Regions from separate parts of the Lentzea sp. genome, predicted to be linked through region 3. Evidence: riboswitches for the same ligand, from Rfam matches in the RefSeq annotation. Region 3 holds a riboswitch; each other region holds the start of a gene.
What was found. Region 3 has a riboswitch for cobalamin ahead of cobN (cobaltochelatase subunit CobN). Riboswitches for the same ligand answer to the same signal wherever they lie in the genome.
Positions count from the first base shown of each region.

Region 1: linked by a shared signal. The riboswitch ahead of VF330_RS25175 (ribonucleoside-diphosphate reductase subunit alpha) and the one ahead of cobN (cobaltochelatase subunit CobN) in region 3 are both predicted to bind cobalamin.
Region 2: linked by a shared signal. The riboswitch ahead of VF330_RS20130 (CbtB domain-containing protein) and the one ahead of cobN (cobaltochelatase subunit CobN) in region 3 are both predicted to bind cobalamin.

Region 1 is NZ_DASVFL010000229.1:219-9,036, forward strand. Features, by position in the region: partial or broken gene VF330_RS25135 (transglutaminase family protein) at 1-494, shown strand, start outside; gene VF330_RS25140 (hypothetical protein) at 587-766, opposite strand; gene VF330_RS42100 (RGCVC family protein) at 1,108-1,272, shown strand; gene VF330_RS25145 (hypothetical protein) at 1,482-1,763, opposite strand; gene VF330_RS25150 (hypothetical protein) at 1,993-2,142, shown strand; partial or broken gene VF330_RS42105 (DUF2188 domain-containing protein) at 2,184-2,351, opposite strand; gene VF330_RS25155 (STAS domain-containing protein) at 2,352-2,714, opposite strand; partial or broken gene VF330_RS25160 (PP2C family protein-serine/threonine phosphatase) at 2,941-3,813, opposite strand; gene VF330_RS25165 (hypothetical protein) at 3,930-4,133, opposite strand; gene VF330_RS25170 (hypothetical protein) at 4,360-5,454, opposite strand; cobalamin riboswitch at 6,426-6,650, shown strand; gene VF330_RS25175 (ribonucleoside-diphosphate reductase subunit alpha) at 6,764-8,818, shown strand, end outside.
Region 2 is NZ_DASVFL010000179.1:5,833-16,436, forward strand. Features, by position in the region: gene VF330_RS20095 (site-2 protease family protein) at 1-901, opposite strand, end outside; gene VF330_RS20100 (RecB family exonuclease) at 996-1,841, shown strand; gene VF330_RS20105 (thioesterase family protein) at 1,838-2,602, shown strand; gene VF330_RS20110 (antibiotic biosynthesis monooxygenase family protein) at 2,663-2,974, opposite strand; gene hisG (ATP phosphoribosyltransferase) at 2,971-3,831, opposite strand; gene VF330_RS20120 (phosphoribosyl-ATP diphosphatase) at 3,845-4,108, opposite strand; gene VF330_RS20125 ((2Fe-2S)-binding protein) at 4,217-4,867, shown strand; cobalamin riboswitch at 4,916-5,090, shown strand; gene VF330_RS20130 (CbtB domain-containing protein) at 5,124-5,312, shown strand; gene VF330_RS20135 (CbtA family protein) at 5,329-6,090, shown strand; gene VF330_RS20140 (HAD family phosphatase) at 6,087-6,743, opposite strand; gene VF330_RS20145 (hypothetical protein) at 6,736-6,987, opposite strand; gene VF330_RS20150 (PAC2 family protein) at 7,036-7,938, shown strand; gene VF330_RS20155 (MFS transporter) at 7,999-9,159, shown strand; gene VF330_RS20160 (ABC transporter permease) at 9,089-10,604, opposite strand, start outside.
Region 3 is NZ_DASVFL010000284.1:5,439-16,042, reverse strand. Features, by position in the region: partial or broken gene VF330_RS30145 (SAM-dependent methyltransferase) at 1-134, opposite strand, end outside; gene VF330_RS30140 (precorrin-8X methylmutase) at 131-751, opposite strand; gene VF330_RS30135 (hypothetical protein) at 748-1,728, opposite strand; adenosylcobalamin (AdoCbl) riboswitch at 1,767-1,859, shown strand; gene cobN (cobaltochelatase subunit CobN) at 1,905-5,471, shown strand; gene VF330_RS30125 (hypothetical protein) at 5,485-5,721, opposite strand; gene VF330_RS30120 (ATP-binding protein) at 5,951-8,449, opposite strand; gene VF330_RS30115 (helix-turn-helix transcriptional regulator) at 8,773-10,604, shown strand, end outside.

The sequences.
Region 1 (8,818 bases), on a different contig from region 3:
ACTGCGTGTCCGACGTGCTCGGCGACGAGGCTTGGTCGAGGTTCGGCGCGCATCCACCGGGCTACGGCAGGGTCCGGGCGATCTGCCGGCACGTCCACGAGTCGCTGGAGTTCGGCTACGGCACCTCCACGCCGCTGTCCACCGCGGCCGACGTCAACGCCACGGGCATCGGAGTGTGCCGGGACTTCACGCACCTGGCGATCTCGTTCTGCCGTGCTCTCAACATTCCCGCCCGCTACGTGTTCGGCTACCTCCCCGACCTGGACGTGCCGCCGGACGGCGCGCCGATGGACTTCGCGGCGTGGATGGAGGTCTGGCTAGGAGACCGCTGGTGGACCTTCGACCCGCGCAACGGCGTGCCCCGCAAGGGCAGGGTCGTGATCGGCAGAGGCAGGGACGCCGCGGACGTCCCCATGGTCACCACCTTCGGAGGACCCGTGCTGGAGTCGATGGTCGTCCACGCAGAGGAGGACAAGGCTCCCGCTTGGCGCTGAGAACGCCCACGCCTGACGACCTGTGCGGGGGAGGGGAATCGAGTTCGGTGTGAAGAGCAAGTCCACTGAGGACTGTCACAGTGCGGTTCGGGTCATGGTCGCGTGCGCCAGTCCGGCGGGTTCAGCGCGGGGACGGTGGTGGCGGGGTCGGTGGCGAGAGGTCGCCACCCACCGGGGAACTGGCTGTCGGACATCGCGTCCGGCCTCCGCGTCATCCGCAGGCCGCGTGGCGTCGTCAGGTCGATGCCGGTGCTGATCGGGTCTGAGATCATCCTGGTGCTCCCGCCTCCGTCCGGACCAGCCGGGCGGGGTTGCTGACCCTCCGGAGGGGGCACCGGGTTCGGTCGCCGATGCGTGATGTCCCCTCGGACTTCCACTCTACGCCGATGACGGGTCCTCGCCGGTCGCATCGGGGTGACGGACTGGCGTGAGAGGGAAGGTCGGTGCGCTGTCGAGCGGCCGCGGCGGCGTCGCGCCGGGCAGACGGCGGGCGAAGCCGGGTAGGGTGGAGTCACCGAAGGCATGTCGCGCAGCAGCGGTCGAGCTGGTGCCGCCTCGGGCGCATCACGTAGCCCGGCATTCACCTCTTCTCCCACGCTCATCGGAGTCTTGCATGCCCACGTCCCTACCTCTGATCATCGACGTCGACGACCAGCCCGACACGACCGGCGGTTGCGCCGTCTGCCCCCACCCCCGGGCCGGGCATGACGCGCTCAGCGTGCGGTACTGCACCGCCACCGCGGTGTCCGCGCTACCGCGCGGCTGCATCTGCCCATGACCGCCCGCTTGCGGCCAAACGGCATCCACCGTGCAGGGGAGACGACGAAGTACTTCGGCATCGAACTGCAGGTCTTCCGCCCACGCCGAACCGATCTCGACTCCCGGTGGCGCCCGCCAGGCGCCGAATGTCATCCAGTCACGACCCCTGGTGCGCCTGGAACCCCGGTGCTCGCTCGACCGCCACGAGGAATTCCGACCACGGAGGCATCATGGCCACGGCCACCTGCTCACCGAGCGCGCCGCCGCAGGAGTGTCGACCTGTCCCGCGAGCTGCTGTCCGGAGCAGGCTTCGGACGCTGATCGCGGTGTCGTCGGCATCACCACCGACAGCGTGCGCGAGGTCAGCAAGGTCTTGTGGCCGGCGTGCGACTGCACGGACGGCGTGAACGTCTCGCTCGTCTTCTCCCTCGACCGGTACCGGGAGGTGGTCGACGCCTGTCGCACCGGTTCGGAGGCGGCTCGCCTCCACGGGCTCGACTTGGCCGGCATCCACTCGGGCGCCTCGTTCTGCTTGCCTCGTCCACGAGGTCCAAGTGGCGTACCTGGCCACGTGACGCCGCCGCGGCCTGGCCGCGCCGGGAGCGCGGTCGCTGTGGGTATCCACCGGGTTGAAGAACCCCGCCTGCCCGGACACGACGTACGTGTCGAGCTGGTCCGTCGACACCATGCTGGAACCGACGCTCGAGGCGCGCGCCGAACATGGCACCGTGATCCCCTCGTGCTCGAAGAGGTCCACGGTCCGGCCCAGGACGTGCGCAGTGAGATGGCGCGGCTCGGGATCGGCCACCGCGAGGTCACCGAAGAACCGGTTACCGTCTGCGGCGAGTTCGGCCGCCACCTGTCCGAGGAGATGCCGGCAAAACGTTGACGTGGCGGGTCGCGGCCGCGCGGGTAGACGTCGTGCTCGCTGATCGTGCCGCCGCGGTTCCGGGTGATGTGGTCCACCGCGTGCGCGATCGCCGTCCCACGGCCGTCGGCGGACGCCTCCTCCCTGGTGAGGTGCGTACTGGAGGCCTGGTCGTTGCCCTCCTGTCGGGTCGTCCGGTCGAGCACCCGCGCCCGTGCCCGGCACACCACTCATCCTCCGGTCGGCGACTCCGGCCACGCGGCCTGGGCCTGTGCGGCGGTGGCGTAGGTGGTGAAGAAGGTGTCCAGCCCGATGAGCACGAGGGTGCGGGCGAGGTGCCGGGGCACACCGGCGAGCACCAGGCCGGCCTCCGCCGAGCGCGCGATGTTGCGGGCGGCGATCAGCACGGAGATGCCGCTGGAGTCGCAGAACAGCAGTCCGGTCAGGTCGAGCACGACCTGCTGGCCCGGCCGCGGCGAGAGCGCCTCGACGGCCCGGAGTGCGCTCGGAGCCGAGGCGGAGTCGAGCTCTCCGGCGAACTCGAGCACCGGACCCGCTTCCAGGTCGAGCGTGACGACGGTGAACGAGGTCATGGTCTCTTCTCTCCAGGCAGGCGCACGCTGAGTGCAAGGAGCGCGGTGTCGTCGTCGACACCGTCGCCGAAGCTGTCGAGCAACAGGGACACCGCGGCCACGGTCTCGGTCGCGCTGCCGACGTCGAGGGTGTCAGCCCAGTCGAGCAGCTCCTCCTCGTCGTAGCGGACGCGGCCGTGCGGGCCTCGGTGAGTCCGTCGGAGTGGAGCAGGAGTGTGTCACCGGGCCGCAGGTGTAGCGCGACCTCGACGAAGCGGGCGTCCGGTAGCGCGCCGATCAGCTGACCGCCCCTGGTGTCGAGGAGCTCGGCAGTACCGCGGTGGCGGATCACCAGTGCCGGTGGGTGCCCGCCACTCGCGAGGGTGACCTTGGCGCCGTCCTCCGCCGGTTCGAGCAAGCCGTGGATGGCGGTGCAGAACGGCGGCGCCGCGCCGTGCTGATCCTTGAGCAGCGCCGTGCCGAGGCGTTCCAGCACGGAGGCGGGACCGGGCTCCTGCACGGCGGCGGCGCGCAGCGTGTAGCGGGTCAGCGACGTGACCACGGCGACTTCCGCGCCCTTTCCGGACACATCACCGAGGAAGAACGCCCACGTGTCGCCGGTGAGGGAGAAGAGGTCGTAGAAGTCGCCGCCGACCTCGTCCGCCGAGGCGGGGTGGTGGTAGGCCGCGATGTCGATACCGGGCACGTCCGGCAACGAGGGCGGCAACAGCGTGCGTTGCAAGGTGGAGGCCAGCAGCTGCACCCGGTCGCGTTCCCGCTCCGCCTCCTGGCGTGCGCGCAGCAGCTCGTGCTCGTAGGCGCGCCGGTCACCGGCGTCGAAGACGGTGCTGCGGATCAACTGAGCCGTGCCGTCCGCGCTCGTCCTGACGGTCGAGCCGACCAGCACGGCCATTCGCGTGCCGTCCGCGCGCACCAGTTCGAGCGCGATGCCGTCGGTCTCGCCGCGCAGGCGCAGCATCGGCGCGAAGCACGCCTCGTGGTGCATCCGGTCGCCGGCGGGGAGCAGGTCGGTGAACCGCCGCCACCCGAGCAGGTCCGCGTGTTCGTGTCCCAGCCATCTCAGGAGCGTGCCGTTGATCTTGGCGATCGTGCCGTCCATCAGCGTGGACAGGTAACCGCACGGTGCGTGCTCGTACAGTTTCTCGGCGCTGTCCTTGAGCAGCGCCGAGAAGGCAGTCTGCCTCCCGGACTCCTCGCCGCTTCCCGCGGATCGGGTCACCGTGCGCCCGCGAACACCAGCGCGATCGCCGGGTCCGTGCGGCAGAACGCGGTGACGACCTCGGGCCGGCACCGCTGCGACAGGTCCGGCACGTCCAGCTCCCACAGGTTCCGGTCACCGCCGAACCCGTGGGTGAGCAGCACCAGCGGAGCGTTGTCGCGGCCCGTCACGTTCACGTCGTTCCTGCACCGCGTGTTCATCTGCGCATCCTGTCACTCGGGTGTGAGGGCGGCTGTTCGGTGCTGCCCGGTGCCGCTGCCGCTCGGCGTCCGGTAACGGGGCGAGAGCCGCGTCGGCCGACTGCACCGCGCCGACCGCGTTCGTCCGCATCCCGCAGGCGAAGCGGATGCGCCGGATGTCCGTCCGGCGGTCGGCGGCCCGGTGTCGGTGAGGTGGTGCCGCCGGGTCCGGGGCGGCTCACCGGGCTCAGTGGTTGTACGTGGCCTCGAGCGTGGAGCGGCGGGTGGTGACGTCACCGGGATCGTCGCCGAAGACGATCAGGTGGAGCGTGGTCTGCCTGACCGGGTTGTCGGTGCGGCGGGTGTCGTGGCCGCCGGTGACCAGCAGTCCACCTCGTTGCAGGGCGGGCCGCAGCGCGGCCAGCAGCGCCGCGATCGGTGCTGTCGTGGTGAGCTTCGTGGACTCCGCGGGCCGGTCGAGGGCGTCGGGGCGGACGGTGCGCAGCGCCAGCAGCGGGATGGAGCCGCCGGTGATGCGGAAGTTGAGGTCGAGCAGGACGAGCTTGCCGTCGTAGGTCTGGGCGCAGTCGAGGCTGCACATGCCGCGGTAGCCGACGTCGGCGGCGCGCTGGACGACCGCCAGGCATTCGGTGAGCAGTTCGGCAGGGAGGGGGACGATGAGCCCGAAGCGGCCGCCGGTGTAGACGCCGTGGGCGTCGACGCGCTGGTCGGTGACGGCGAGCAGGCGGGCATGCCCGTCGGCAGCGACGTAGAGCTGGACGCCCCAGTTGCGGTCGATGTTCAGGTACTCCTCGACGACGACCTCGTGGAGGACATCGGTGAACGCCGGCAAAGTCACGACGTCTCCCGCGCGGTGCAGGTAGACGTCGAGACTGGCGCCGTGGGCGGCATTGGTGGCGGCTTTGAGGACCCAGGACTTCTCGGTGGGGGCGGCCTCGGCGAGTTCGCCGACCGTCAAGATCTGGCGGCGGGCTTGGAACCGCGGGTCCACGAAGGTGCTGATGCTGGCCTTGTTGTTGAGATAACCGACGAGTTCGGCGCTCTTCACCGAACGTTCGTCGGGGCTCACGTCGGGGGGCTGCGGGTATTCCATGGACAGGCGCAGGCCGTCGCTGAGGGCTTCGCTGACGCGAGTGGCGAACTCGGCTTCTGTGCGGAACTCCCGTGCATCGGTGCCCACGGGCAGACCACCATCGCGGAGGATGGCGATCAGGTTGGGTTCGGTGCCACCGGCACTGCTGATGACGGGAGTGCCGGCGGCGACGGCGAGGGGACGGGCGGACAGGACGTCGCGGATGTTCCGGTGCCGGCTCGACGGCACCGCCGGCTCCTGGGCGGGGCGGGCGCAGACGGCGACGTCGGGGCCGTAGATGTCGGTGAGGGTGCGCGGAGCGGCTGTGGCGGGTGTGAATGCCGGAGCGGTGATGGGGTCTCCCTTGTGGGGGTGGTGCTGAGCCCGGTGAAGGGCGTGGAGTGGGGTGAACCTTCCGCGAGCGTCGAACCGCCACTGGAACCAGGCGGCGTGCGCTCTCAGGCGAAGCGGCGCCTGTCGGCGTGAACCCGAGGCAACGTGAACCTCAACTGTCTCACGTCCCGCGGCTTTTGGGTGCGTCTGCGACGAACGCTGTTGAAGTTGCGGTGGTCCGGCGTACCCGCGCCGTGGCCGCAACACCGTTGCCAGACGCTTCGGGAGGCCGGCCTCCGTCCCGGAGCTCGGCCCGTGATGGCGGCCCGGTGAGGCACTCCGGCGGCAGCCGAGGTGACGAACAGGGCCGAATCTCGCTGCCTCAGGGGAAATCCTGGTCCGGCTGTGTCCTCGTCGTGATCGACATGACGACGGCGAAGTGTTCGCTCGCGGAGCTGCTCTTGATGGTCGACCGGCGCCCCGGCCCGAGTCCACAGCAGACGAGGATCGCGGACTTCCGCGGCACACGGCACGCCACGGCAGGTGTTGCCGGCCTTTGAAGTGCCACGCGGTCACGACGCCCGTCAGGGAGTCGGCCGGCTTCATCAGCACGCCACCGTGCACAGTGCCGATGAGGTCGGTGTCGTGGTCGTACGTGATCCGCGACCACGTCAGCCGGGAGGCCGTCGCAAACCCCGACCCGACACCGGTCCACCACCGCGACGGGCTCGACACCGCCCATCCCGTCGCGGCCGGAACGCTGCGGCTCAACGGGTTGTGGTCGCCACGTCAGACCGTGCGCGCCGAGCGCCGTGATCGTTTGGGTACCGGTCCAACCCGGCGACACGCCCACTAGATGTAGGTGTCGATCACTCGACCGCGCCCATGTATTGTGCCGCAGAGCTGGTTCGGCCGATCATCCAGATCGGTCGTCGCAAGAGGGAACCCGGTGTGAGTCCGGGACTGCCCCGCAGCGGTGAACGGGAACGAAAGCCGTCAGAAGCACTGGACGAGGTTCGTCTGGGAAGCGACGGCCGGTAGGAGCCGACTGAGTTGGTCTCAGCTCGGCAGTGCCCGTGAGTCCGAAGACCTGCCAGCGCCCCGCACGCGCGTTCGCGTGCGGGTGTCCGAGGCCCCGAGGGAGGGCGGGAGGACGTGGCGGTCGCGCGCGCCCGTCTACTCCTCGCTGCTCTCGTGGCCACCCCGAGCTCGCGAGGAGAGAGCTGTGACGGCGGTCGACACGGTCACCACCACTATGCGCGTCAAGAAACGCAACGGTTCACTCGAACCGGTTGACCTCAACAAGATCGTGCGCGCGGTGGAGCGCTGCACGGTCGGTCTGCACGACGTCGACCCGCTGCGGGTCGCGACCAAGACGATCAGCGGCCTGTACGACGGCGCGACGACCGAGGAACTGGACAAGCTCTCGATCCAGACCGCGGCCGCGCTGGTGGCCGAGGAGCCCGAGTACTCCAAGCTCGCGGCCGGCCTGCTGGCGGCGTTCATCGAGAAGGAAGTGCGCCGCCAGGGCGTGCAGTCCTTCAGCCAGAGCGTCGCGCTCGGCCACACGGAGGGCCTGATCGGCGACGCGACCGCGAAGTTCGTGGCCGCCAACGCCCGCAAGCTCGACGACGCGATCGACCTCGACGGCGACCGCCGGTTCGAGTACTTCGGCCTGCGCACCGTCTACGACCGCTACCTGCTGCGCCACCCGTCCAGGCGGTCGGTGATCGAGCAGCCGCAGTACTGGCTGCTGCGCGTGGCGTGCGGTCTCTCGCACACCGCGTCCGAGGCAATCGACTTCTACCGGCTGATGTCGTCGCTGGCGTACCTGCCCAGCTCGCCGACGCTGTTCAACTCCGGCACGGTGCACACGCAGATGTCCTCGTGCTACCTGCTCGACTCGCCGCGCGACGAGCTGGAGTCGATCTACGACCGGTACAAGCAGATCGCCCGGCTGTCGAAGTTCGCCGGCGGCATCGGCGTGCAGTGGTCCCGGGTCCGGTCACGCGGCGCGTTGATCCGCGGCACGAACGGCCACTCCAACGGCATCGTGCCGTGGCTGCGCACACTCGACGCGTCGGTCTCCGCGGTCAACCAGGGAGGGCGCCGCAAGGGCGCCGCGTGCGTGTACCTGGAGACGTGGCACCCGGACGTCGAGGAGTTCCTGGAGCTGCGCGACAACACCGGTGAGGACGCCCGCCGCACGCACAACCTCAACCTGGCCAACTGGATCCCGGACGAGTTCATGCGCCGCGTCGAGGCCGACGGCGAGTGGTCGTTGTTCGACCCCGACGAGGTGCCCGAACTGGTCGACCTGTGGGGCGACGAGTTCGACCGCGCCTACCGCGGCGCCGAGGAGGCCGGCCGCGCGGTGCGCACGGTCAAGGCCCGTGACCTTTATGGACGGATGATCCGCACGCTCGCCCAGACCGGCAACGGTTGGATGACGTTCAAGGACACCGCGAACCGCACGTGCAACCAGACCGCCGAGCCCGGCAACGTGGTGCACCTGTCGAACCTGTGCACGGAGATCCTGGAGGTCACCAGCGACGAGGAGACCGCGGTCTGCAACCTCGGCTCGGTCAACCTCGGCGCTCACATCGACGACACCGCGGGGACGATCGACTGGGAGCGGCTGCGTTCCACGGTCCGCACCGCCGTCGTGTTCCTCGACCGCGTGATCGACATCAACTACTACCCGACCGAGCAGGCGGCGCGCTCCAACCCGCGCTGGCGCCCGGTGGGGCTCGGTGTCATGGGCCTGCAGGACGTGTTCTTCAAGCTGCGCCTGCCCTTCGACTCGCCGAAGGCCCGTGAGCTGTCGACGCGCATCGCCGAGGAGATCTACCTGACGGCCCTGGAGTCGTCGGCCGAGCTCGCCTCGTCCGCGGGCGCGCACCCGGCGTTCGCGGAAACCCGTGCCGCCAAGGGAGATCTGCAACCCGACCTGTGGGGCGTCACGCCCACGCAGACCGAGCGGTGGAGCGCCTTGCGCGAGCGGGTGAGCGAGCACGGCCTGCGCAACTCGCTGCTGATCGCCATCGCCCCGACCGCGACGATCGCCTCGATCGCCGGCTGCTTCGAGTGCATCGAGCCGCAGGTGTCGAACACGTTCAAGCGCGAGACGCTGTCCGGCGAGTTCCTGCAGATCAACGGTTACCTGGTGCGCGAGCTCAAGTCCCGCGGCCTGTGGACGGACGCGATCCGCAACCGGCTCAAGCAGGACGACGGGTCCGCGCAGGGTCTGGTCGAACTGCCTGAGGAAGTCCGCTCGTTG
Region 2 (10,604 bases), on a different contig from region 3:
CCGCCGCGACGGTGTCGAGCAGCCCCGCCGCGACGCCGTCGGCCCTGACCAGCACGACGCCCCGGCCGGCCGAGGTGCTCAGCGCGTCCCTGACGGGACTTTCCGCCGGCAGCTGGAGAACGGGCAGGATGAGGTCGTCCAGGGTGATGCCCGCGGGCCAGGTGCGGCGCCGTTCGCTCGCGAGCTCGCTGCGTGCTCCGGCGACGACGACCCACGCCGTGAGGACGCACACGCCGAAGCGCAGCCAACGGTCTTCCGCGCCTTCCGCGACGCCGTAGAGCGCCCACACCACCAACGCCACAGCGACGGCGAACCCGCCGACCACGGCGACACGCGTGCCCGTCGCCCGTTGGCCCGTCGCGGCCCACACACCCGCACGGACGATGCGCCCGCCGTCGAGCGGGAGGCCGGGCAGCAGGTTGAAGATGGCGACCACGAGGTTCGCGCCGGCCACCTGCACGACCAGCAGCCACAGCAGACCGCCGGGCGTCATCGCGAACCCGCCGATGCCGAAGACGACGGCCAGCGCGATGGACACGACCGGTCCCGCGCCCGCCACGACGCCTTCGTGGCTGGGTTTGCCGGGTGTGCGCATGATCTCGGACAGGCCGCCCAGCAGGTACAGGCGCAGTCTCCTGACCGGCAGCCCGAGCCGCAGCGCCGCGACGCAGTGGCCGAGCTCGTGGGCCAGCACGCTCAGGCCCAGGAAGACAGCGAACAACGCGGCGACGGCGAGGCCGGCGCCGGGCGGCGTGCCGGGGGCCAGGTCGTCGACGAGCGGGGCGTAGAAGGCGACCACGATCGCCGAGCCGATCCACCACGAAGGCGCGAGCAGCACCGGGATGCCCGCCACCCGGAACAGCAGCAGGCCGCTCTCCCGTTCACTGATCCGCGCGGCCACGGGAGCACTGTAGAGCCGCGGGTGTGATCTCGCGGTTCGGTGACCCGGACGGGCGGCCTCCGGAATTGTCAGACCCCTGTCCTAGGGTCGAACCATGAGCACCACGTTGCGCAGGCCCGCGCTGTCGCCGTCCAGGGCGGGGGACTTCAAGCAGTGCCCGCTGCTCTACCGCTTCCGCGCGGTCGACCGGCTGCCGGAGAGGCCGACGAAGGCGCAGGTGCGCGGCACGGTGGTGCACGCGGTGCTGGAGGACCTGTTCGCCCTGCCCGCCGCCGAGCGCGTGCCAGACCGCGCCCGCACGATGATCGTCCCGGCGTGGGAGCGCGTGAAGTCCGAACGCCCGGAGTTCGCCTCGCTGTTCGAGGTCCCCGGCGGCGAGGAGGAGGCGGAGTGGCTGGCGTCGGCCACGAAGCTCCTCGACGGCTACTTCGGCCTGGAGGACCCGCGCCGCCTCGAACCGGAGTCGCGCGAGCTGCTCGTGGAGTCCGAGCTCCCGTCCGGCGTCCTACTGCGCGGCTACATCGACCGCGTGGACGTCGCCCCGACGGGCGAGATCCGGGTCGTGGACTACAAGACCGGCGCCGCGCCGCGCGAGATCGGCGAGGCGAAGGCGTTGTTCCAGATGAAGTTCTACGCCCTGGTGCTGTGGAAGCTGCGCGGCGTCGTCCCGCGCCAGCTCCGCCTGATGTACCTGGCCGACCGCCAGGCCCTGGCCTACACGCCGGACGAGTCGGAGCTGGCCCGCTTCGAGCGCACGCTGGACGCCATCTGGCAGGCCATCATGCGCGCCGCCCCCACCGGCGACTTCCGCCCGAACCCCAGCCGCCTGTGCGACTACTGCGACCACAAGGCCTTCTGCCCGGCCTTCGACGGCACCCCGCCGCCGTACCCGGGCTGGCCGGAGCCCGACGACACCGAGCCGCTGCAGGACCGCGACTGATGACCGCCTTCTACCTGCCGCTGGGCGACGACGCGTTCCGCTCCACCTCGCACACCGTCGGCCCGTGGGGCCCGGACAGCCAGCACCTGGGCCCGCCCTCGGCCCTGCTGGTCCGCGCCCTGCTGGCGTTGCGGCCGTCGTTGTCCCGCGTGACGTTCGAGGTGCTGGGCCCGGTCCCGGTGGCCGACCTCGAGGTGTCCACTTCGGTCGAACGCCCCGGCCGTTCGGTGGAGCTGCTCTCCGCCGCGCTGTCCTGCGAAGGCCGCGTGGCACTGACCGCGCGGGCGTGGCACATGGTCGGCTCCGACACCACGGCGGTGGCCGGCGGCACGGGAAAGGCGTTGCCACCGCCCGGTTCGGCGGCACCGATGGAGATCCCGGACCACTGGGGCGGTGGCTACCTCGCCGCCGTCGAATGGCTTTCCTTGTCCGGCGGCATCTTCACGCCGGGCGACGCCCGGGTGTGGGCCCGCCCGCGCGTCGCCGTCGTCGAGGGCTTCGAGACTTCGCCGGTGGAGCGCCTGTTCGCCGTCGTCGACTCGGCCAGCGGCGTCTCGTCCCGTGTGGACATCCGCAAGTGGTACGCCATCAACACGGACCTGACCGTGCACCTGCACCGCCAGCCCTCGGGCGAGTGGATCGGCATGGACGCGCGCACGACCATCGGCCCGGACGGCGTCGGCGTGGCGACCAGCGAGGTGCACGACGCCGACGGCCCGGTGGGCACGTCGGCGCAGGCGTTGTTCGTGCGGGAGCGCTGACTCTCAGCCTCTCCGGTCTTCTTTCGCTCTCGGCGGGATCAACCGCGAGAACTACTGGGGTCAGACCACCGACGACGAGGTGCTCAGAGCGCTGGAGTAGTGCTCCACCACCGGGAACGGCGAGTAGAACCGGTGCAGCAACGACGACCACCGCTCGTAGGAGGGCCCCTGCCGGAACCCGACGGTGTGCGCCTCCAGCGACTCCCACCGCACCAGCAGCAGGTAGCGCGACGGCGTCTCCAGGCAGCGCAGCAGTTCCAGGCCGAGGAAGCCCGGCGAGGCGCTGATCAACGACCGCGCCTCGCCGAACGCCCACTCGAACTCGTCCGAGAGCCCCGGAACGACGTCCAGGACGGCCTGCTCCAGGATCACAGGCGGCAGAACCTGATGTCCGACGCCAGGACGGCCTTGGCGCCGATGGCGGCCAGTTCGTCCATCACCTGGTTCGCTTCCTTGCGCGACACCATGGCGCGCACGGCCACCCAGTCCTCGTCGGCCAGGGGCGCGACGGTCGGCGACTCGAGGCCCGGGGTCAGCGCGACGGCCTCGTCCAGGATCGAGCGCGGGCAGTCGTAGTCGAGCATCAGGTACTGCTGGGCGAACACGACGCCCTGCAGGCGGGCCGTCAGCTGCTTCTTCGCCTTCGTCAGCTCGGAGTTCGCGCGGTGCACGAGCACGGCCTCCGACTCGCAGATCGGGTCGCCGAACGGCACCAGGTCGTGCTGGCGCAGGGTGCGGCCGGAGCCCACCACGTCGGCGATCAGGTCGGCGACGCCGAGCTGGATGGAGATCTCGACGGCGCCGTCGAGGCGGATCACCTGGGCCGTGATGCCGCGGGCGCGCAGGTCGCGGCCCACCAGCTTCGGGTACGCCGTGGCGAGGCGCTTGCCCTGGAGGTCCTCGACCTTCCAGTCCGTGCCGCGGGGGCCGGCGTAGCGGAAGGTCGACGAGCCGAAGCCCAGGGCCAGCAGCTCCTCGACGGACGAGCCGTTGTCGTCGGCGCCCGAGTCGGCGGCCAGGTCGCGGCCGGTGATGCCCAGGTCGAGGTCGCCGGACGCCACGTAGATCGCGATGTCCTTGGGGCGCAGGAAGAAGAACTCGACGTCGTTGTTCGGGTCGAGCACGGTCAGGTCGCGGGGCTCGTGCCGCTGCCGGTAGCCGGCCTCGGTGAGCATGGCGGAGGCGCGTTCGGCGAGCGCGCCCTTGTTCGGGACTGCTACGCGCAGCATGTGGAAGTCTCTTTCAGAGGTACTTGTAAACGTCTTCGAGGGTGAGGCCGCGGCCCAGCATGAGCACCTGGAGGCGGTAGAGCAGCTGCGAGATCTCCTCGGCGAGCTTCTCGTCGGACTCGTACTCGGCGGCGATCCAGACCTCGCCCGCCTCCTCCAGGACCTTCTTCCCCTGCGCATGGACGCCGGCCTCGAGCGCTGCGACGGTGCCGGACCCCGCCGGCTTGGTGGCGGCTCGTTCGGTCAGTTCGGCGAACAGGGAGTCGAAGGTCTTCACGACACGACATCCTCCCATCCCGCGGACCCACGTCCACACCGCGGTCGGATCCGTCCCATGCCCTGGACGTGATTTGTCCTGCATGGACACCCAGTAGCGTGAACTTCCGTGTCCGAACTCGCCGAGGTCCTCGCCGCGCTGCGCCGGGTGCGCGGGATCAACCCGTTCTTCGCGCTCGACGTGGGCCGTCCGGACGAGTCCTGGCTGCCGGGAACCGCGCTGCTCGAGGGCCCGGACCTCAAGAACACGATCGACGCCATCGCGATCCGGTACGAAGCGGAGGAACCGCGCGTCGCGGCCAGCCTGTTCTTCCTCAGCTACACCGCGCGGCTGCTCAGCCCGCTCACGGCCGCCGGCCTGCCGATCGACGTGCGGCCGGAGAACCTCTGGTGGCGCCACGACCCGGCCGGCGGCCTGAGCGTCCGCGTCGACCTGCCGCGGCTGGGCCCGCCCGCCGCCGAGGCGCTCGCGCCCGTGGTCGAGGCCATCCAGGACGTCACCCCGGTGTCGCGCGGGCTGTTGTGGGGCAACGCGATGTCGAACATCGCGGGCGCGCTGAAAATGGTCGTGCGCGCGGGCATGCTCACGGCCGAGGAAGCGGAACTGCGCGGTGTGCGGCTGATGACCGCGCCGCCGTTCGAACAGGCGGGAGAATTCTTCTCGATCCCCGGCGAGGTCGCGTTCCGCCGCAGGAGCTGTTGCCTCTACTACCGCGTCGCCGCAGGTGGGAAGTGTGGTGACTGTCCACTCGTGAAGTGAGGAACGCAACAACTCTTATGGCCGGTTGTGCTCGGCGGGCCGCTCAACTTACGGTGCACGCGCCGCAGTGACGGGAAGCCGGTGGAAATCCGGCGCGGTCCTCGCCACTGTGACCGGGAAGCAACCCCCGCCGAGCACGTCACTGGTCCCCGCCGGGGCTGGGAAGACGCGGGGTGAGCGGTGATCCGGGAGTCAGGAGACCGGCTGCGGCGCCGCAAGGAGAGTTGACCTTCCACGAGGTATGGAGGAGCCCGTCATGACGAGCCCCGCAGCAAGCCTGTCCGCCGTCCGCGTGCCCAAGTGGGCCTTCGCCGTCTCACTGCTCGGCCTGATCGTCACCTACCTGGTCCTGCAGGAGAACGGCCTCGCGCTCGGCGCGGGTTCCGAGTTGCTGCACGAGTTCTTCCACGACGGCCGCCACGCCCTCGGCGTCCCCTGCCACTGATCCGCCGATCACGCAGATGACGACGACGTACAAGTCGATCGCACTGCGCGGGATCGCGGCCGGCGGCATCGCCGGTGCCGCCTCCGCGCTCGTGCAGCTCCTGGTCACCGAGATCCCCATCCGCGCCGCCCTGGCGGTCGAGGAGGCGCGGGAACCCGCAGGTGACGGTCACGCGCACTCGCACGGTGAGGAAGAGCTGGTCAGCCGCGGCGCCCAGGTCGCGGGCGGCATGCTCGGCGTGGTGATCGTCGGCATCGCGGTGGGCCTGGTGTTCGCCACGGCCTACGCGCTGTCGAAGCGCTGGTTCACCGACCGCACGCCGTTCAGCCGCAGCCTCGCGTTCGGCGTCGCGGTGTTCGGCGCGGTGGCGCTGCTGCCGTGGCTGAAGTACCCGGCCAACCCGCCCGCCGTGGGCGACCCGGACACCGTGGACTACCGGACCGCGCTGTACCTGGGCGTGGTCGTCGCCGGCCTGGCGATCGTGTGGGGAGCGAGCCGGCTCGCCGAGCAGCTGCGCGCGCAGTCGCAGCCGGTGCGCGTCACCGGTGTGCTCCTCGCGGTGGTCGCGGCCGTCGCGGTGGTGCTCGTGGCGTTCCCCGCGCCGCCGGACACGATCCCGGCGGACATGCCGGTGGCGGTGCTGTGGCAGTTCCGCCTCAGCTCGCTCGCCCAGCTGGCCACGCTCTACGTCGGCATCGGCGTGGTGTTCGGCCTGCTGGTGGACCCGGCCACGCGCAGGGCCAAGGCCGAGCGCGTGACCGCTTCGCAGACTGTCTAGAGCGCCTTCAGCACGTCGAGGTCGACGCCGGTGAGGGAGTCGCGGAACACCCGCCGCTCCCCCGCTGGCACCTCGACGTCGCACGGCACGACCAGCACGGTGCACCCGGCGGCCACGGCCGCGGCGACACCGGTCGGCGAGTCCTCGACCGCCACGCACTCCACGGGATCCACGCCGAGCAACCGCGCGGCCTTCAGGTACGGCTCGGGCAGCGGCTTGTTCAGCCCGTCCACCTCGTCGCCGCACACCGTCACGTCGAACAGGTCGCGGCCGATCGTGTCCAGCGCCACCTCGGTCAGCGCGCGCTCGGTCGACGTCACCAACGCCATCGGCACGCCCGACGCACGCACGGCGCGCAACGCCTCCTGGGCGCCCGGACGCCACGGCAGGCCGGCGCGGAACACCTCCTCGGTGCGGCGCGAGATCCACGCGGCGCCGTCCACCAGGTCCTCCGCGGAGGGGTCGAGGCCGACGTCGGCGAACAGCAGGCGCATCGTCGTCGGCACGTTCGTGCCGACCATGCGCTCACGGGTCTCCAGCGACAGCGTGCCGCCGAGCTTCTCCGCGTACTCGTAGAGCGGGATGTCCCACAGCTTCTCGGAGTCGAGCAGCGTGCCGTCCATGTCCCACAGCACGGCCTGCAAGTCAGACATCGAAGTACTTCGCCTCCGGGTGGTGCGCCACGAAGGCGTCGGTGGACTGTTCCGGGTGCAGCGGGAGCCCTCGCGGACCCGCTCGTGCCGGTGCCAGGCCGGCGCTTCGGCGAGCCGGCCGCGGTCCGTGGACTTCCCGGTGCCCACGATACGCGTTCCGGCCGGGCGGCTCGCGGGCGTGGCCGGTGATCGTCACGCGGTTGACCAGCGCGTCCCGCGACGGCGACGCTCCGCGACCACGCATGGGCCAAGCCTGCGATGACTTGCTCGCGCGAGGCCGTAGTCTGGCGCCGTGAACGATCCGTCCCAGGAATCCCCGACCCCCTCGAACCCGCGCCAGCCGCTCACGAGCCCGATCATGGTCTGCGCTTTCGAAGGGTGGAACGACGCCGGTGACGCCGCCAGCACGGCGATCGAGCACCTCCAACTCACCTGGGACGCCACCCCGCTCGCCGAGATCGACCCGGACGACTACTACGACTTCCAGGTGACCAGGCCGACCGTCCGCATGGTCGACGGCGTCACCCGCAGGGTCGACTGGCCGACGACGCGGCTGTCGGTGTGCAGGCCCCCCGGCTCGTCCGCGGACGTGGTCCTCGTGCACGGCATCGAGCCGAACATGAGGTGGCGCAAGTTCGCCGCCGAGCTGCTGGGCCACATCGACGCCCTCGGGGTGACGACCGTCGTGACGCTGGGCGCGCTGCTGATGGACACGCCCCACACCCGTCCCGTGCCGGTCACCGGCACCGCCTACGACGCGGACGCCGCCGAGAAGTTCGGCCTGGAGCACTCGAAGTACGAGGGTCCGACCGGCATCGTCGGCGTGTTCCAGGACGCGTGCGTGCAGGCGGGCATCCCGGCGATCTCCTTCTGGGCCGCCGTGCCGCACTACGTCTCGCAGCCGCCGTCGCCCAAGGCCACCCTGGCCCTGCTGCACCGCGTGGAGGAGGTCCTCGACATCGAGGTCCCGCTCGGCGCGCTGCCGGAGCAGGCGGAGGAGTGGGAGCGCACGGTCAGCGAGATGGCCGACGAGGACGAGGACGTGCGCAACTACGTGCGCGCGCTGGAGGAGCGCGGCGACGCGGCCATGCAGATCACCGAGGCCTCCGGGGACGACATCGCCGCGGAGTTCGAGCGGTACCTGCGCCGCCGCGGCCGCGGTCCTGGCTGGCCGTCGGCAGGCCCGCGCCAATAAAAGTTAGCTCAGGCAACCATCGCCGCCGCTCCCCCACTAGGGTGAGCGGCGGAGGTGTCCGTGGGCCGCTTGGCACGCGCCGGCTTGTACGCCGGCGCCTTGATTGGGCCGTTCGGCGGCGCCGTGACGACGTCGATCCTGCCCGAGATCGGCGACAGCTTCGGCCGATCGCCGGGTGAGGCGGCGTCGACGCTGACGTCCTACCTGGTGCCGTTCGCCGTGCTGATGCTGGTGTCCGGCACGTTCGCGCAACGCTGGGGTCCACAACGGACGGTCCGGATCGCTTACGTGGCCTACGCCGTCACGTCCCTGCTGGCCGCGGGCGCGTGGACGTTCGAGGTGCTGCTGGCGTCGCGGGCGTTGCAGGGCGCGGCGAACTCGTTCACCACGCCGGTGCTGCTCGCGGTGATCGCCGCGTCGACGCCGAAGGAGAAGCTCGGGCGCGCGCTCGGGCTGTTCGGGTCGATGCAGGCGGCCGGGCAGACCTCCGCGCCGCTCGTCGGCGGGCTCACCGCCGAGGTCGACTGGCGGCTGGCATTCGTGGTGATCGCCGTGGTGGCCGTCGGGCTGGCGGTGCTGGGCGTGCCGGAGACCGAGGCCGAACCCGAGCGGGACGCGAGCCTGCGCAGCGCGTTCGTGCCGAGCACGATCAGGCCCGCCCTCATCGCGTTCGTCGGCTGGGGCTGCCTGGGCGGGCTGTCGTTCCTCGTGGCGTTCCGGCTCGACGACGTGTTCGGGCTCGGCGCCGGCGAACGCGGGCTGCTGCTCACCGGGTTCGGCATCGTCGGGTTCCTGACCGCGCGGCACATCGGCAAGGCCATCGACCGGTTCGGTGCCACCACGATGGTCGTCGTCGGCTCGACGGTCGGTGGCGCGCTGATCGCCGCGGCGGGCACCTCGCCGTTCGCGGCGATGGTCGTCATCGCGTGGGCGCTGACCGGTGCGGCGGCGCAGGGCGTGTTGGTCAGCATCAACGCGTTGGTGTTGCAGAGCGAGAACGCCAACAGGGGTGGCAGCGTCAGCGTCGTGCAGTCGCTGCGCTTCATGGGCGCCGCCTCGGCCCCGTTGGCGTTCGTCCCGCTCTACCAGTCGCACCCGCTGCTCGGGTTCCTCGTCCCGGCGGCGCTGCTCGTCCTCGTGCCGGCCGTCGTCACGTGGTCAGGTCGCGGCGCCGGAACCCGGCGAAGCCCGCAACCAGGAGCACCACCGCCACCGCGGTGAGCCACGCCAGCGGTCCGAAGGTGACGTCCGGGTACTTCGGGACGTGACTGAACGGCGACACGTCGATCACCCACCGGTCGAGCCGCAGCGCCGGGCCGAGCAGCGTGATCACCAGCGACGCCGACACCACCGCCCAGCTCACACCCGTGAACTGCGGGAACACCCCGAACAACAGCAGCGCCACGCCCGCGACCACCCACGCGGCCGGGAGCTGGACCAGTGCCGCGCCGAGCAACTTCGGCAGCTCACCGCCGACGTCGCCGATCTGCAGGCCGTACACCAGGCCCAGCCCGAGTCCCGCGAACGCCAGCACGACCGCGCCCCCGACCAGGGCGAACACCGCGTGCGACGCCGCCCAGCCCCAGCGCGAGACCGGGGTCGCGAGCAGCGGCTCGGCGCGGAACGAGGTCTCCTCCGACCGCAGCCGCAGGACCGCCTGGACGAGGTAGATCGCCGAGATCAGCCCGAGCAGCTGGGTGACGGTCCCGAAGAACGCGTCCACCATCGCGTCGGCTCCGCCGATCTGCTGCACGATCTGGCCGAGCGTCGGGTTGTCCTGCACCATCTGCCCGACCGCCTGCGCCACGCTGCCGTAGATCACGCCGACCACGAACAGCGCGACCGACCAGCCGATCAGCGAGCCCTTCTGCAGCCGCCACGCGAGTCCGAGCGGTGTGCCGATCGTGCCCTCCGGCCGGCCGAGCCTGGTCGCGAACAGACCGAGCCCGACGTCGCGGCGCGTGACGACGTACGCCGAGACGCCGACCAGCGCCGCGAACGCCGCCAGCGCGATGCCGAGCACCCAGAACCTGTTGTCCCCGAACGACCGCACCTGCTCGGTCCAGCCGATCGGCGAGAGCCAGGTGAGCCACTGCGGACCGGACTCCCCCGCCGCGTCGCCCGCCGCGCGGAACAGGTAGGTCAGGCCGAGGAACCCGCCCGCGAGCGCGTTGGACACGCGGGAGTTCTCCGACAGCTGCGCGGTGAACGCGCTGACGCCGGTGAACACGAGTCCGACGCTCGCGGTGGAGAGGCCGAACGCGAACGAGCCCGCCGCGTCCAGGTCCTTGCCGATCAGCACCACCGCCTGGAGCACGCCGATCAGCAGGCTCGTGCCGCCCGCGACGACCACCGCGGCGGCCAGCGGCGCGTGCCGGCCGACGACCGCCGCGCTGATGAGCTCGGTGCGGCCGGCTTCCTCCTCGGCACGCGTGTGCCGGGTGACGACCAGCAAGGCCATGATCGCGATGAACAGGCCGGAGAACACTCCCCAGCGCCACACGACCAGGCCGCCCAGCGACGACCAGTCGTGCAGCGGTCCGAGCATCGCGAGGAACGCGGAGTTGGCGTTCGCGGTGACGCCGAGCTGGGCCCGCGACTGCGCCGACCCGTACAGCTCCTCCAGCGCGGTCGTCGTGGAGTAGGTGACGCCGACCAGGAACAAC
Region 3 (10,604 bases):
CGGGCGATGCTGCGGCCGTGGCGGGCGCTGTGGAACGCGACCACGTCGGCCTCCCGGATGAGCCGGGCCGCCTTGACCGTCACGAGTTCGGGGTCGCCGGGACCGAGGCCGACACCGTAGAGCTTGCCCGTCATTCTTCTTCGCTCGCAATCGCGTTGATAGCCGCCGCCGTCATGGCGCTCCCGCCGCGCCGGCCGCGCACCACGAGGTGCTCCAGATCCGTCGCGGCCAGCGCTTCCTTGGACTCCGCCGCCCCGATGAACCCGACCGGGATGCCCAGCACCGCGGCGGGGCGCGGGGCTCCGGCGGCGATCAGGTCGAGGAGGTGGAACAAGGCGGTGGGGGCGTTGCCGATCGCGACCACGGCGCCCTCGAAGCGGTCCGCGAGCAGCTCGAGCGCGGCGGCGCTGCGGGTGTTGCCGATCTCCCTCGCGCGCAGCGGGGTGCGCGGGTCCTGGAGGTAGCAGAGGACCTCGTTGTCCTTCGGCAGCCGGCGGCGCGTCACCCCGGACGCGACCATGTTGGCGTCGCACAGGATCGGCGCACCGGCCTGGAGCGCGGCGCGCGCGTCGCGGACGACGTCCGGCGAGAACGCGACGTCGTCCGGCAGGTCGGTCATGCCGCACGCGTGGATCATGCGGACGACGACTTTCGCGACGTCGCCGGGGAACCTGGTGAGGTCCGACTCCGCGCGGATGGTGGCGAAGGACTGGCGGTAGATCTCCGCCCCGTCCCTGATGTACTCCGTCACCTGATCTCCTCGTAGCCGCCGCCGGTCGCGACGAACTCGATCACATCGCCGGCGGGACGACCACACCGGCGTGAGCAACCCGACCAGTGCACGGGCCGCGAGTGCGGGGTCCCCAGCCAGGCGCGGGCGTCGGCGCGCACGTCCGACAACGACTTCGCGCAGCCCGGCCGTCCGGTGCACGCGCTCACGCCGTGCCACGGCGATGCGGGGTCGGTGATCAGGCCGGACGTGTCGGTGCCCGCCGGCACGACCAAGCTCCGCCACGGGGTCAGCCGCAGCGCGACGCCGGGCAGCTGGTGGGCGTCGAGACGGCCGAGCGGAACGCCTGGGGTCAAAGGTGAAGGTGCGACAGGAGTCACAGCCGGGGCGATGCGTTCCGAGGTGGCGGCCCCGAAGTGCGCGGTGATCTTTCGCACACCGTCGTCCACTTCGGACAGGCGCCACGCGGTGCCGCGCAGCTCCTGGAACAGCCGGGCGGCGGTGACGACGGCGTTGACGGGATCGTGAACTCGGACACCTGTATCGGTACCGGCCAGCAGGAGCACGTCCCCGACCAGCCCGAAGTCGCCGCCGAGGCCGCTCACCGCGGCGCCGGCCGTGACGAGGAACCTGCCCGGCAACGCGGCCAGCGACGGGTCCGCGCACAGCGCCGCGTCGATCTCGTCGACCAGCGCCTGGTTGTCCTCCAACGGCGCCGCGATGATGTTGCGGACGCGCTCGTGCGTCTCCGACGGCAACAGCCCCGCCGCACGCAACCGGGCACCCAGCTCCAGACCGTCCGTGACGCCCCTGAGCTGCAGGTTCGCCCGCGAGGTCAGCTCGATGACGCCGTTGCCGAGTTCCGCCGCGGCGGTGCGCACGACGTCCCACTGAGCGGCGGTGAGAGTGCCACCCGGCACGCGGACGCGTGCCAAGCCGCCGTCGGCCGCGGCGTGCAGCTCGACGGCGCCGGGGCAGGCATCCGGGTGACTACGCATAGGTCGGACTGTAACCCGCCGGTTAGGGTGAGCCCGAACGACGAAGCGCAGGAGGAAGCCGGTGCGAATCCGGCGCGGTCCCGCCACTGTGACCAGCGAACCCGCTGGGAGTCAGGAACTCCGCTTCGCCGCGACCCGCAACCTGGGGCGAGGACCCCACGAGGGATGGAGCCTGCGTGATCCTGCTGCTGTCGACCTCCGACACCGACCTGCTGTCGGCGCGTGCGAGCGGCGCCGAGTACCGGCTCGGCAACCCCGCGCGGCTCACCGCCGACGACCTGCCCGCCCTGGTCGACGGCGTCGGCCTCGTCCTCGTGCGCATCCTCGGCGGCCGCCGGATGTGGGAGGAGGGCCTCGACTGGCTGCTCGCGAGCGGCCTGCCCGTGGTCGTCCTCGGCGGTGAGATGCAGCCCGACGCCGCGCTCATGGAGCTGTCGACGGTGCCCGGCGGCGTCTGCGCGGAGGCGCACCTCTACCTCGCCCACGGCGGGCCCGCGAACCTCGCCGAGCTGCACAAGTTCCTCTCCGACACGATCCTGCTGACGGGCCACGGCTTCGAACGCCCGAAGGCCACGCCCACCTGGGGTGTGCTGGAACGCGAGCCGTCGGCGGCGGAGGGTCCGACGGTCGCGGTGCTCTACTACCGCGCGCACCACGTGGCCGGGAACACGGCGTTCGTGCACTCCCTGTGCGACGCGGTCGAGGAGAAGGGCGGCCGGGCGCTGCCCGTCTACTGCTCCTCGCTGCGCACCGCCGAGCCCGAGCTGCTCGACACGCTGCGCCAGGCCGACGCGCTGGTCGTCACGGTCCTCGCGGCCGGCGGCACGAACCCCGCCAAGGCGTCCGCCGGTGGCGACGACGACGCGTGGGACGTCGGTGCGCTGGCGGAGCTGGACGTGCCGATCCTGCAGGGGCTGTGCCTCACGTCCAGCCGCGAGACGTGGGACTCCAACGACGACGGACTGTCCCCTTTGGACACCGCGACCCAGGTGGCGATCCCCGAGTTCGACGGCCGGATCATCACCGTCCCGTTCTCCTTCAAGGAGATCGACGAAGACGGCCTCACGGTCTACGTGGCCGACCCGGAACGGGCGCTGCGCGTCGCCGGCATCGCGCTGCGCCACGGCCGCCTGCGCCACATCCCCGTCGCGGAGCGCAAGGTCGTCGTGATGCTGTCGGCGTACCCGACGAAGCACTCGCGCATCGGCAACGCCGTCGGCCTCGACACGCCCGCCTCCACCGTGCGACTGCTCAAGGCCATGCGGGAGCACGGGTACGACATCGGGAACGAGCTGCCGGGCGTCGACGAGCTCGACGGCGACAAGCTGATCCACGCCCTGATCGCCGCCGGCGGCCAGGACGCCGACTGGCTCACGCAGGAGCAGTTCGAGAGCAACCCGATCCGCATCGCCGCGGCCGACTACCGCGAGTTCTACGACACGCTGCCCGAGGACTTCCGCGAGTCGATGGAGGAGCACTGGGGCCCGGCGCCCGGTGAGCTGTTCGTCGACCGCAGCAGGTCGAAGGACGGCGAGATCGTCCTGGCCGCGCTGCGGTCCGGCAACGTCACCGTGGTCGTCCAGCCGCCGCGCGGGTTCGGCGAGAACCCGATCGCGATCTACCACGACCCCGACCTGCCGCCGTCGCACCACTACCTCGCGGCCTACCGGTGGATCGAGTCGAGCTTCGGCGCCGACGCCGTCGTGCACGTCGGCAAGCACGGCAACCTGGAGTGGTTGCCCGGCAAGACCGTCGGCATGTCGGCGTCCTGCGGCACGGACGCCGCCCTCGGCGACCTGCCGCTGATCTACCCGTTCCTCGTCAACGACCCCGGCGAGGGCACGCAGGCCAAGCGCCGCGCGCACGCCACCCTCGTCGACCACCTCGTGCCGCCGATGGCCCGCGCCGACAGCTACGGCGACATCGCGCGCCTGGAGCAGCTGCTCGACGAGTACGGGAACATCTCCGCGATGGACCCGGCCAAGGTGCCGGCGATCCGCGCGCAGATCTGGACGCTGATCAAGGCCGCGAAGCTCGACCACGACCTGGGGCTCGACGACCGGCCGCACGACGCGGAGTTCGACGAGTTCATCCTGCACGTCGACGGCTGGCTGTGCGAGGTCAAGGACGTCCAGATCCGCGACGGCCTGCACGTCCTCGGCGAGGCGCCGACCGGTTCCGTGCGCGTCAACCTCGTGCTCGCCATGCTGCAGGCGCGGCAGATGTGGGGCGGTCAGGTCGCCGCGCTGCCCGGTCTGCGCGAAGCCCTCGGTCTCACGACCACCGCCCGTGAAGACGTCGACGCCATCGAGGAAGAGGCACGCGCTCTCGTCCAGGCGATGGAGGACGCGGGCTGGAACGCCGAGACCGCCAAGACCTTGCACGAGTCGGCCGACGTGCAGAAGATCCTCGAGTTCGCCGCTCTGGAAGTGGTGCCACGACTGGCGCGCACCACGGACGAGATGACGAACGTCCTGCACGCGCTGGACGGCGGCTACATCCCGGCCGGCCCGTCCGGTTCCCCGTTGCGCGGCCTGGTGAACGTGCTGCCGACCGGCCGGAACTTCTACTCGGTCGACCCGAAGGCGATCCCGTCGCGCCTCGCGTGGGAGACCGGCCAGGCGATGGCCGACTCGTTGCTGGAGCGCTACCGGTCCGAGAACGACGGCGAGTGGCCGCCGTCGGTGGGCCTGTCGGTCTGGGGCACGTCCGCGATGCGCACGGCCGGCGACGACATCGCCGAGGTGTTCGCGCTGATGGGCGTGCGGCCGGTCTGGGACGACCAGTCCCGCCGCGTCACCGGGCTGGAGGTCGTCCCGCTGGAGGAGCTGGAACGGCCGCGCGTCGACGTGACGGTCCGGATCTCCGGGTTCTTCCGCGACGCCTTCCCGCACGTCGTGTCCCTCCTGGACGACGCGGTGCAGCTGGTGGCCGCGCTCGACGAGCCCGCCGAGCACAACTTCGTGCGGGCGCACATGCTCGCGGACCTCCAGGAGCACGGCGACGAGCGCAGGGCGACGCTGCGGATCTTCGGGTCCAAGCCGGGCGCGTACGGCGCGGGCGTGCTGCCGTTGATCGACAGCCGCAACTGGCGCGACTCGTCCGACATCGCCGAGGTGTACGCGGTGTGGGGCGGCTACGCCTACGGCCGCGGGGTCGACGGCGTCGCGGCGCGCGGGGACATGGAGTCGGCGTACCGGCGGATCGCGGTGGCGGCCAAGAACATCGACACCCGCGAGCACGACATCGCCGACTCGGACGACTACTTCCAGTACCACGGCGGCATGGTCACGATGGTGAAGGCGTTGACGGGCAAGGCACCCGCCGCGTACGTCGGCGACAGCACCCGCCCGGAAGCGGTGCGGACGCGGACTCTGACGGAGGAGACCTCGCGGATCTTCCGCGCCCGCGTGGTGAACCCGCGCTGGGTCGGGGCGATGCGCAACCACGGCTACAAGGGCGCGTTCGAGCTCCAGGCCACGGTCGAGTACCTGTTCGGCTACGACGCCACGACCGGTGTCGTCGCGGACTGGATGTACGAGAAGCTCACCGAGACCTACGTGCTCGACCCGGAGACCCGCAAGTTCCTCCAGACGTCGAACCCGTGGGCGTTGCACGGCATCGCCGAACGGCTGCTGGAGGCGGCCGAGCGCAAGATGTGGGAGCACCCGGAGGAGTCCACCCTGGACGCGCTGCGGGCGGCCTACCTGGAGACCGAGGGCGACCTGGAGGACGGCGTCTGACCCGCCGGCGCTCCTACGCCTTCACCGCTCCGAAGGCGTAGGAGCCGGGGGCCTCGGCGTCGTCACCGGCCCAGAACTCCATCCACAGCTGGACGAACTCGCGGCGCGACAGCCTGCCGTCGCCGTCGAGGTCGAGCCGCGCGAAGTCGACGGGGCCGTCGTGGCCGAGCCACGCGCGGATCATCGTGCGGTACTCGTCCTGCGAGACGTAGTCGTCGTTGTCCGCGTCGGCGGCGGCGGCGGAGAACATCGCGTCCGCCGTCCAGCGACACCCTGTCCCGGCCCGCCGCCGACCGCAGGGCGTCCCACCAGCCCATCATCACCTGCGACAGCTTCTCCTCGTCCCCGCCGCGCAGCTCCACCCAGCGCGCGGTGAGCGCCTCGAAGACCGGGGTGACCTCGTACCTCTGGAACTCGCTCGCCATGCGCAGAAGACAGGCCGGACGTCGCAGTGCGATCATCGGCCGAACGGGTCAGGACTAGTCCACGAACAGGGCATTCGACAGCTGCAGGCGGCCCGCGACCCCGAGCTTGCGGTAGATCCCCGACAGCGCCAGTTCGACGGCCTCCTCGGGGATGAGCAGCGTCGACGCGATCTCCTCGTCGGTGCGGCCGCGGGCGGCCAGCTCCGCCACCTGGTGCTCGGCCGGGGTCAGCGCGGTCGGCCCGGTCTGGCGCATCCGCCGGGGTCCGGCGTTCGTCGCCACCAGCTCGGAGTAGGCGCGCGCGGCCATCGCGGCGGATCCGCACTTCTGCGCCAGGTCCACCGCGTCCCGCAGGCACACCCGCGCACCGGCCGTGTCGCCCTGGCGTCGCACCACCACGCCGAGATCCACCAACGCGCGCGCCAGTTCCAGGCGGGCGGGGGAGTTCCGCAGCACCGCCACGGCTTCTTCGAGCAACGTCCGCCCGGCCGCGCCCGCGGTCACCCGGCCCTCCGCGCGCAACGCCATGCCCAACGCGCGCGGCGCACCCCAGGCCCGTGCCAGCGCGACCTCTTCGACCGCGAGCTCGCGCGCCCGTTCCGAGTCGCCGATCGCCGCGCAGGCCAGTGCCGCGCCCGACCGCCACGCCAGCGGCGCGGGGTTGCGGTACGGCCACTGCGCGCAGTGCCGGCCCGCGGCCAGGAACGCTTCCAGGGCCTCGTGATCGTCGCCCCGCGCGGTCAGCAGGCGGCCGCGCACGGTCAGCAGCCCGCCGTACTGCCACACGCGCCGGGCGCCGTCCGTCGACGAGGCGGTGATCAACGACTCGGCCTCGTCCAGCCGGCCCTCCTCCAGCAGGATGTCGGCCAGCAGCGCGGCGTGCCACGCCGAGACCGCGTGCCAGCGCCGGTCCTGCCGCAGGTGGTCCTCCGCCAGCTCCAGGTCGGCGCGGGCGGAGACGAGATCTCCCTTGCGGCGCTGGACGTTGCCGCGCATCACGTACGTCAGCGCCCGCAATGCCGGTGCCTGCGCGCGGTCCACGTCGTCGAGCACCGTCAGCGCCTCGTCCAGCGAGTCGGCGAGGTTCAGCGTCATCGCGGACGCCAGCGACGACAGCACGTCCCCGGCCGACACCCGTGCCACGGCCTCGGCCGCCGTGATGTCCCCGACCATGACGTGGTGCAGCACCCCGGCGGGCGTGTCGAGCGGGACCGGCGACGGCACGGCTTCCTGCCACGCCAGCCCGTGCACCACCAGATGTGCGCGCGCCCAGGGCGAACCGCCGGACAGCAACGCCGTCAGCCCGTCCGCGTTTCCCTCCGCGTGCAGGGCGTAGGACAGCGCCACGGCCGTCCGCTCGTCGTCCACATCGGACTGGAACGCCTCGCGCAGCCGTGCCGTGGCACCGGGCAGGTTGCCGACCAGCTCGGCGATTCCCAGCAGCCGCAACGCATGTCCGGGGTTCGCCACCGGTTCGCGCAGCGCCCGCCACAACAACCGCGCGGCACCGGCCGGGTCGCCCTGGTTCACCGCCTCCTGCGCGGCCCGGTCGAGCACCTCGCCCGCCCACGGCTCCAGTCCCGCCGACGTCTCCAGCAGGTGGTCGGCCACCGCCCGGTCCGGGGCGCCGTGCGCGCGCAACGAGCGGGCCGCCCGCAGGTGCAGGTCGGCACGCGCCGGCGCCGGCATGTCGTCGAGGACCGCGGGCCCGGCCACGCCGAGCAGCTCGACGGTCCGCACGGCCTCCGCCAGTTCCAGAGGGCTCAGCCGCGTCAGGTCCGCCAGCACACCGGGATGCGGGGACGGCCCGAGCGCCGCCAGGCAGTGCGCGACCGTCACGACGGCGGTGGGACGGCGGCGCAACCGGGCCGCGGTGATCCCGCCCAGCACCTCCGCGCCGCGTTCGGCGACCCGCCACGCGGACTCCGCGGTGGGCGGCACCCCGTCCTCCGCCAGCGCCGCCACCAGCCGCGTCACCGCCAACGGGTTCCCGCCGGTCGCGGTCACGCAGGCGGCGACGAACGCCCGGGAAGGAGTGCCGAGCGGCGACACCAGCTCGGCCACCGCGTCGTGGGACAGGGCGCCGAGCACGACCCGCCGGGACACCGCCGAGATCTCGCCGTGCGACGGGTCGTCGCACCGTTCCCCGGTGCCGACGGTCAGCACGACCGCGATGGGCAGGCCCTGCACCCGCAACGCCAGGTAGGCGAGCCAGCGCAGGGACGCGGCATCGGCCCAGTGGGCGTCGTCCACGACGACGAGCAGGTCCTCCCGGCCGGCCAGGGCGGCCGCGAGCCGGTAGACGCCGTGCAGCACGGCGAAGTCGGCGGCGGGCGCGGTGAGCTGCAACGCCCTCACCGCTTCCGCGGGCACGAGATCCGGGTCGACCAGGTCGAAGAGCTGGGCCACCACCCCGAACGGCAGGTCGCCGTCCAGTGCGCTGCACCGCGCCCGGACGACGGTGCCCTCCCAGTGCGCGACGAGGTCGTCGAGCACCGCGGTCTTGCCCGTGCCGGGGGCTCCCTCGACCACGGTGGTGGTGCCCGGCGTCACCTGTTCGCTGATTCCGGCACACCACGCTTTCCGCCGGTTTTCCACGATCTCTCCACAATCCGCGGCCGAAAGGATCAGCGGAATTGATGCTAGGAGAAAGAGCGCCGCTTGCCCAGGTAAAGCTGCCTGCGTCACGGGCGTCTCAACAGGGGTGCTGCACGTATGATCCCGCGGGCAACTACTCGAATGGGTAGCGGCAGCAGGGCGGCGCCCGCACGCGGTCATCCCAACGGCCCAGAGGTGCTGCCCCCGGCGGTCGCGGTGCGTGTCGTCGTGGTGCAGCAGGACTTGTTCTCCGCGACCGCGGAGCGAAAGGAAAATGGGTGTCGGGGAATCGTGACGGCGTGTTCCGCGGCCGTGGGGGAGAACGGGAGCTCCTGAGCGGGGTGCTCGACGCGGGCACCGGCGTGGTGCTCGTCGACGGCGCCGCCGGAACGGGCAAGACCCGGCTGCTGGCCGAGGCCGCCGCACTGGCCGCGCGCCGCGGGTTCGAGGTCGCCACCGCCCAGGACGAGCTGGACCAGCCGTTCCTGCTGGCACGACTGGCGGAACGCCGGCCGGACGGCCCGACGCTCGTCGTCCTCGACGACCTCCACCTGGCCGAGCCGGGAACCCTGGCGGCGCTGCGGTCCCTGGTGCCCGCCTCCACCCACGAGAAGGTCGTCTGGCTGCTCGCGCGCCGCCGCGGCGAGGGCGCCGACCGCCTGTTCGCCGCCGCGCTCGCCCGCGGGGCCGTGCGGATCGAGCTGCGGCCGTTGCCGGACACCGTGATCGCGGACCTGGTCGCCGACCTCGCCGGCGCCGCCCCCGACCACGACCTCCGCGCGCTGGCCGCCACGGCCAGGGGCAACCCGGCCGAGCTGACCGGTCTCCTGCGGGCCTTGCGCGAGGACGGCCAGATCGCGGTCGCCGCCGGGACCGCGTCGCTGCGCGCCGACCGCTCGCCGGTGCGCACCGAGGCGCTGCTGCGCGACCGCGTCGGATCGCTGGGCGGCAAGGCCAGGCACCTGCTGCAGGTCGCGTCCGTGCTCGGGCCGCGCTTCGAACCCGGTGACGTCGCGGAGATGCTGGCGTCCAGCACCGCGATCCTGCTGCCCGCGCTGGACGAGGTCATCGCCGCGGGCGTCGTGACGGCGCTGGAGGACGGGCTCGCGTTCCGGCACGAGCTGGTGTGGCGCCTGGTCGCCGACTCCGTGCCCCCGCCCGTGCGGCGCGCGCTGCACCGCGAGGCCGGCGAGATGTTGTTGAAGCGCGGTGACTCCGCGGTCCTGGCCGCCCGGCACCTGCTGCACGGCGCCCAGCGCGGCGACGCGCGGTCGATCGACGGGCTGGTGAGCGCCGCGACCGCCGTGCTGTTCACCGCACCCGACGCCGCGGCCGAACTCGCGGTGCGGGCGCTGGAGCTCACCGACCAGGCTTCCCCGTCGCTGGTGCGCCGCACGGTGATCGCGGTCCGCGCGCTCATCGCGGCCGGCAAGCTCGCCGCGGCGCAAGCGCTGGCGCAGGACGCGTTGGCGCGGCAGGTCTCCCCGGGCTCCACCGCGAAGCTGCGGCACTGCGTCGCCATGACGACGTTGCTGACCGCCCGGCACGCCGAGTCCGCCGGGCACTCCGAGGCGCTGCTGCACGAACCCGACCTGGTGCCGGAACTCATGCCGTGGGTGGAGATCACCCGCATGATGGCGTTGCTCGGCCACGACCGGCGCCGCGCGGAGGAGCTGGCCGAGAACGTGGTGCGCACCCACCAGGGGTCGCCCGACGACCTGCTGGCGACGGCGCTGGCGGTGCTCGCCGCCATCGCGCGGGACACCGGGCAGCCCGGCGCCGCACTGGACCTGGCCCGCGAGGCCGCGCGGTCCGTGACGTCGCACGACCTCTGCGCGTACCCGCAGCTGCTGCTCGCGACCGTGTTCTCCGGGCTGCGGGAGTTCGCCGAGGCCGAGGGAGTGGTGCGGCGGGCGCGCAGCGGGCCGTCCGCCGTGGTGACCAAGGGGATCATGACCGCGGTCGTGCAGGCCCGGATCCTGTTGCAGGCCGGGCGGGTCGAGGAGGCGGCCGTCGAGGCGCGCACCGCGCTGACCACGGCGGAGGAGACCGGGCACGCCGCACTGGTCGCGCCCGCGCTGACCGTGCTGGCGCTGGTCGCGCTCCACAC